2 linked regions of the Methyloferula stellata AR4 genome follow. The protein of the gene in region 2 binds, or shares a complex with, the protein of the main gene of each other region. Links are inferred from orthologs where the notes say so. Each region holds a gene or a part of one and is shown on either strand. Other genes may lie near its edges.

The links.
Region 1: the proteins of prmC (region 2) and prfA are in contact, whole or in part, in a crystal structure (PDB 2B3T), measured with the Escherichia coli proteins. The link is inferred for Methyloferula stellata AR4 from one-to-one orthologs.

The regions. Positions count from the first base shown.
Region 1 is NZ_ARWA01000001.1:3,919,997-3,923,260, reverse strand. The notes cover bases 203-3,146. They hold prfA (peptide chain release factor 1), read right to left. Parts: upstream 2,234-3,146; coding sequence 1,172-2,233; downstream 203-1,171. Other genes in these bases: ptsP (phosphoenolpyruvate--protein phosphotransferase), read right to left, coding at 2,274-3,146; A3OQ_RS0119510 (transglutaminase-like domain-containing protein), read right to left, coding at 203-827. Also shown: more of A3OQ_RS0119510, read right to left, coding at 1-202; more of ptsP, read right to left, coding at 3,147-3,264. UniProt on the Escherichia coli protein: Peptide chain release factor 1 directs the termination of translation in response to the peptide chain termination codons UAG and UAA.
Region 2 is NZ_ARWA01000001.1:846,681-849,948, reverse strand. The notes cover bases 185-3,132. They hold prmC (peptide chain release factor N(5)-glutamine methyltransferase), read left to right. Parts: upstream 185-1,205; coding sequence 1,206-2,060; downstream 2,061-3,132. Other genes in these bases: A3OQ_RS0104250 (DUF4167 domain-containing protein), read left to right, coding at 2,547-3,132; htpG (molecular chaperone HtpG), read left to right, coding at 185-1,179. In the rest of the region: more of htpG, read left to right, coding at 1-184; more of A3OQ_RS0104250, read left to right, coding at 3,133-3,268. UniProt on the Escherichia coli protein: Methylates the class 1 translation termination release factors RF1/PrfA and RF2/PrfB on the glutamine residue of the universally conserved GGQ motif, i.e. on 'Gln-235' in RF1 and on 'Gln-252' in RF2.

The sequences.
Region 1 (3,264 bases), 3.1 Mb from region 2 along the record:
GCCAGCTCCTCGAGCGTCGCCTGATCGACCTCATCGGTCCAGACGCGGAATTGCGCGAGCCGATGCGGTCCGAACGAGCTCGCAAGCGGGATATCGGTCGCATCTCGGCCGCGCGCGACGGTGATACGTCCGATGCGCGGCTGATTGTGGCGGGCATCGAAGGTGAACCAGCGCCCGTCCAGAAACACTTCGAACCAGGCATTGTAATCCATGGGCGCGGGATCAGGCGGCACGCCGATATCGCCCAAAAACCCGTTGGCATAGCGCGCGGGAATATTCATGCAGCGGCAGAAGGCGACGGCGAGATGAGCGAAATCGCGGCAAACGCCGACCTTCTCTTCGAAGGTCTCATAGGCCGTGCGGGTCGCACGCGCATATTCATAGCCGAACGTCACATGCGCATTGACGAAATCGCAGATGGCCTGAACCCGCCGCCACCCACGCGGCGTCGCGCCGAACAGATCCCAGGCAATCTGGCTCAGCTTATCGGTTTCGCAATAGCGGCTGCCAAGCAGGTAGATAAGATAGCTATCAGGCACGCGATCGAGGGGCATTTCTTGCGCGTCTTCGATGATCGGATCGGGCAGGCCATCGTCCTTGATGATGGAATCGCGATGGATCGTCAGTAGACCCGCAGGCGCCATGAATTTCCGGACCTGATTGCCGAATGTGTCCGTATAGCTCGAAGACCCAATGGCCGGCCATGTCTTGAAGCCGGAATCATGGACGACATGATGCGCGCGGTCTTCATGCGCATCGAGCAGGCACACCATCAAGGTCGGCGCGGGACATTCGAAACTCAGTTCATACCCGTAGCGAATCAGCATCGTTCAAAAATCCACGTGATCGTTTGAAAAGCTCACCGCCTGCCACCCATGCGACGGGCGTCGTGTGTGAGACCTGATTTCAGGAGGATAGCTATGGGGGTTAATGGCTAAGCAATGCTTTGTGTTCCCTCAACCCGGCCAATTTTTCTTTTAAATCAAAAGGCCACGAGGATAGCGCCCAAGGCGATCAAGCCGATTCCGGCCCAGTTCACGCTCGATAGTCTTTCGCCGAGAAAAAGCGCTGCGAAAACAGTGACTAGGTCCACGCTTAATTTGTCGATCGGCGCGACGCGGGAGGCTTCGCCGAGCAAAGCCAGGGATCGGCGGAGAGTTTCAGGAGCGCATCATCCATCATTCGCGGCGAGCTGCGCCGCTTGATAATCGGTCGTGAGCGCGTCGACGACTTCGTCCAGTGCTTCGCCGATCATCACCTTGTCGAGCTTATAGAGCGTCAGATTGATGCGATGATCGGTAAGGCGGCCTTGCGGGAAATTATAGGTGCGGATGCGCTCGGAGCGATCGCCTGAGCCCACTTGCGAGCGGCGGTCCGCGGCGCGTTCCGCATCGAGCTTCTGGCGTTCGGCGTCGTAAATGCGCGAACGCAGCAGAGCCATGGCGCGCGCGCGGTTCTTGTGCTGCGACCGCTCGTCCTGCACGAAGACGATCGTGCCGGTCGGCAGATGCGTGATGCGGATCGCCGATTCCGTCTTGTTGACGTGCTGGCCGCCGGCGCCTTGCGCGCGCATCAGGTCGATCTTCAAATCCCTTTCGTTGATATCGACATCGACGTCTTCGGCCTGCGGCAGCACGGCGACGGTCGCCGCCGACGTATGGATGCGCCCCTGCGTTTCCGTGTCCGGCACACGCTGGACACGGTGAACGCCGGACTCGAACTTCAATTTGGCGAAGACGCCGCGGCCTGTGATCTCGGCAATGACTTCCTTGAAACCGCCGGCTGTGCCTTCGCTCGCTGAAATGATTTCGACGGTCCAGCCTTTCTGCTCCGCATAGCGCTGATACATGCGGAAGAGATCGCCGGCAAAAAGCGCGGCTTCGTCGCCGCCCGTTCCAGCGCGGATCTCGAGTATGGCGCTTTTTTCGTCCGCCGCATCCTTGGGCAAAAGCGCGAGGCGCAATTGATGTTCGAGACCTTCGAGCCGGTCTCGCGCGTCGCGGAGTTCGTCCTCGGCGAGATCGCGCATCTCGCTGTCGGTTGCAGGGTCGACCAGCATGGCCTCAAGGCCGCCGACTTCGTCGACCTGGGTGCGGTAGTCGCGAATGGCGGCGGCGACATCTTCGAGCCCCGCGAGCTCGCGCGACAAGGCCGAATCATGGCCCGCGGCAAGGCGAGCCGAGATTTCCGCATGGCGGCGCAGGATGAGATCGAGTTTATCTTGAGGCAACATGGAGGTCAGGCAAAAGGCCACTGAAAACGAATCTTCCAACTTATATTGGAATGCCGTGGGTTTTCGCAAAGGCGGTCAAATCCCCGCGCAGGGAATGGCCGCCGTCGATGCGGGTGATCAGGTCGATCACATAGGCCTGCGTCTTAGCGAAATCCATGGCCAGGATCGCGGCCTTGACCGGGCCGATCGAGGCGGGCGACATGGAAAGCCCGCGATAGCCGAGCGCGACCAGCACGATGGCCTCGAGCGGCCTGCCGCCCATTTCGCCGCACAGCGTCAGCGGCTTCTTCGCTTCGGCGGCCTTGTCCGCGATCGATTTCAGGGCCCGCAGGATGGGAGCGGACAGATTGTCGAAACGTTTGGCCACGCGGGGATTATCCCGATCCGCCGCGAACATATATTGGACCAGGTCGTTCGAGCCGACCGAGAGAAAATCGGCGCGCGCGCAGATCTCGTCGAGCTGCCAGAGGAGCGACGGCACTTCGACCATGACGCCGATCTTGAGATCCGATGGCGGCTCGTATTTGTGCCGGGTCAGATGCGCGATCTCGCGATCGACGAGGCGCTTCGCCGCTATGAACTCCTCGACGGTCGCGATCATCGGGAACATGATGCGCAATTGGCGCCCGGCACCGGCACGCAGCATGGCACGCAACTGCGAGCGCAACAGGCCGGGGCGATCGAGACCGAGGCGGATCGCGCGCCAGCCGAGCGCCGGATTTTCCTCCTCCACCTTGTCCATATAGGGCAGGACCTTATCCGAGCCTATGTCGAGGGTGCGGAAGGTGATGGGCTTATCCGGGATCGCATCGAAGACGGAGCGGTAGAGCACGATCTGCTCATTCATGCGCGGAAATTGCGAGGCCACCATGAATTGGATTTCGGTGCGAAACAGCCCGATCGACGCGGCGCCGGTCTCAGCCACATGCTGCAGGTCGATGATGAGGCCGGCGTTCATCTGCAGCTCGATCGTTACGCCGTCTTTTGTCGTGGCGGGCAGATCACGCAGCTTATGATATTGCGCCTGGCGG
Region 2 (3,268 bases):
CAAGAGCAATATGAGGAGCTCTATCACAGCATCTCGGGCCAATTCGATGAGCCGGCGCTGACGCTGCATTGGCGCGCGGAGGGGCGCTACGAATATACGGTGCTCGCCTTCGTGCCGGGCAGCCAGCCTTTCGACCTCTTCGATCCCGCCCGCAAAGGCCATTCGAAACTCTATGTGCGCCATGTTCTGATCGCACCCGACGCCGATATCATGCCGAGATGGCTGCGCTTCGTCAGCCTCGTCGTCGATACGGCCGATCTGCCGCTCAATCTCTCACGCGAAATGATCCAGGAAAGCCCGCTTTTCGCGGCGATCAAGAAGGGCGTCACCAATCGCGTCCTGCAGGAATTGACCAAATTGGCCGAAACCGACGCGGCCGCCTTCGACAAGATCTGGGAGCATTTCAGCAGCGTCCTGAAGGAAGGTCTTTACGAAGACCCCGAGCGTCGCGACACGCTGTTCAAGCTCGCACGCTTTCCGACCTCCGCTTTTCCCGAGGGCAAGCGCACGCTCGCCGATTATGTCGCGGGCCTGAAGGAAAACCAGACCGCCATCTATTATCTTCTCGGCGATGATCTGAAGCGGCTTGCATCGAGCCCGCAACTTGAAGGATTCCGCGCCCGCGGCATCGAGGTTTTGCTGTTGCCCGATCCGGTCGATGCCTTTTGGGTCGGCACCGCCGCGGGCTTCGACGGCAAGCCGTTTAAATCCGTGTCGCAAGGCGTCGCCGACATCAAGAGCATTCCGTTGAAGGAAGGCGCGCCGCTGCCTGCGAGCGAGGCGACTTCCGCCGGACTTGCGAGCCTCTTTGCTCTGATGAAGCAGGAACTCGCCGATGTCGTCGAGGACGTGCGGGCGTCCGACCGCCTGTCGGAAAGTCCCGCCTGCCTCATCGCATCCGAAACCGGTCTCGACCGGCGGCTCGAGCAGATGCTGGCGCAACATGGCCATGCGAACGGCATTTCGAAACCTGTCCTCGAAGTCAATCCATCGCATCCATTGCTGACCGCGCTCGCGGCCCATGTCGGCGGTCAAGACAAACAGGCTTTCGCCGATATCGTCTGGCTGCTTTTCGACGAAGCCCGGCTGATGGAAGGCGAGAAGCCGGCCGATGCGCCGAAATTCGCCGACCGCCTGACGCGTATTCTCGTGAAGGCGGCAGGCCAACCCGCGGCGTGAGCGCGCCGCTCGCCCTCGATGGGAATATGAGCCGGGCAAAAGCCCAACGCGCTTTGGTCGAGGCCTTTACCGAGGCAGGCCTCGACAGCGCGGCGCTTGATGCCCGCGTGCTCATTTGCGCCGCGCTCGGCATCGATCATGCCGGGCTTTTGCGCGACCCGGATCTGCCGCTGGGCGAACCCGCCTCCCGCCTTGCGGCTTTTGCCGGCCGGCGACTCGCGCGCGAGCCCGTGTCGCGCATTTTGGCGCAACGCGAGTTTTTCGGCGAAACCTATGCCGTGGATCCGGCCGTCCTCGATCCGAGGCCCGACACCGAAACACTGGTCGAAGCGGTTCTCGCGGCACTTGGGCCCCGCGCAAATGAAGCTTTGCGGCTTCTCGATCTCGGCACGGGGTCGGGTGCTATTCTTGGCGCGCTGCTCGGCCGGCTTCCGCAGGCCATCGGTTTTGGCGTGGATCTCTCGCCAGCGGCTTGTGCCGTCGCGCGGCGAAATCTCAGCGCCTTGGGTCTGTCCAACCGCGCTTTCATCCTCGCCGGCCATTGGCTGGCGCCAATCTCCGGACGCTTCGATGTAATTGTCTCCAATCCACCCTATATAAGAGCTGGAGAGATTGCCGGGCTTGATCCCGAAGTCAGACTCTACGATCCGCATCTTGCGCTCGACGGCGGCCCGGATGGGCTTGCGGCCTATGGCGCCATAGCGTCGGCCGTCGCGCCGCATCTGGCGCCGCGCGGCATTCTGGCCTTCGAACTCGGGGCGGATCAGTTGAGCGGAGTCGAATCGATTCTGCGCTCCTATGGACTGGAACCAACTGGCAGGAGGCGCGATTTAGCTGGGCGGGAACGCGTCGTCTTGGCGGGTCTTGAAATCGGGGCCTGAAACTATAAAATCTTGCGCAATCCTCAGGATAGAATCCCTTGCAGCCAGCGTGAGCGTGACAATTTCGCCACAGGGCCGGAGCATCAAATATAATTCTGAACCACGCCCATGAAACCACTTGGCGTTTGTGCCGAAAACGATTAGGGTCCACGCCAAGAATTACCTTTCGCTGCTGATGTTATGGCACGGCAAGGTGTTGAGATCGTCTCCGTCTGATTTGCCAGGGCTCATGACGGATTGAGCGATTTCCATCTCCGCAAGACGATATGGCACAGCGTTGTCGAGGTGATTTTCCCGAACTCTGAGACCCCAAGGCAATCGAGGGTTAAGGACTAAGCCACGGCTGTTCGTGCGCGGAATTCTTGCTAGGCCGGAGAGCCATATCCGCAAGCGTCTTCGCATTCAGACGGTTCATCAATGGCTGGACCAACATGCCGGTAAGGCGATGTGGGGATTGCGGCTTATATTGCCACTCAAGGAACATCAATGAGACCAGGTCAGAACAAGCGTATGCGCGGCGGGCGTAGCAACAACCGCAAGGCGCCGAACCCATTGACGCGGTCCTACGAATCAAACGGTCCTGACGTCAAAATCCGTGGCACAGCCCATCACGTCGGCGAAAAATATCTTCAGCTCGCCCGCGATGCCCAATCTTCCGGCGATCCCGTGATGGCCGAAAGCTACCTCCAGCACGCCGAGCATTATTTCCGGCTGATCGCAGCGGCGCAGCAAGCTCAACAGCAAGCGGCCTTCGGCTATCAACGCCAGCCCGGCGAAGCCGAGACCGACGAAGACGATGATGACGACGATTTCGGCGGCCTGCCGGATCGTTTCGCGTCCCCGCCGGAACGCTTTGCCCCCGCGGCGGCGACGCAGCAACCCTACGCCCAGCAGCCGCCGACCAACGAGGCCCAGCCCTATCAGGAGCGGCCCTATTACAACAATAATGGCAACGGCAGCAGCCATAATAATGGCCGGCAAAATTACGAGCGGCCTGAACGTCAAGACCGCGCGCCGCGCCAAGACCGGAATTTTCAGGGTCAGGACCGTAATCAAGATCGCAATCAGGACCGCGGCTTCCAAGGCCAGGATCGCAATCAGGAGCGGACCTACCAAGACCGCAATCAAGAGCGCAGCTACCAGGACAGGCAGCCCTATCAGGAGCGGCAAGGTCAGAACCGCGATCAGGACTCGCGCGGCAATGGTTC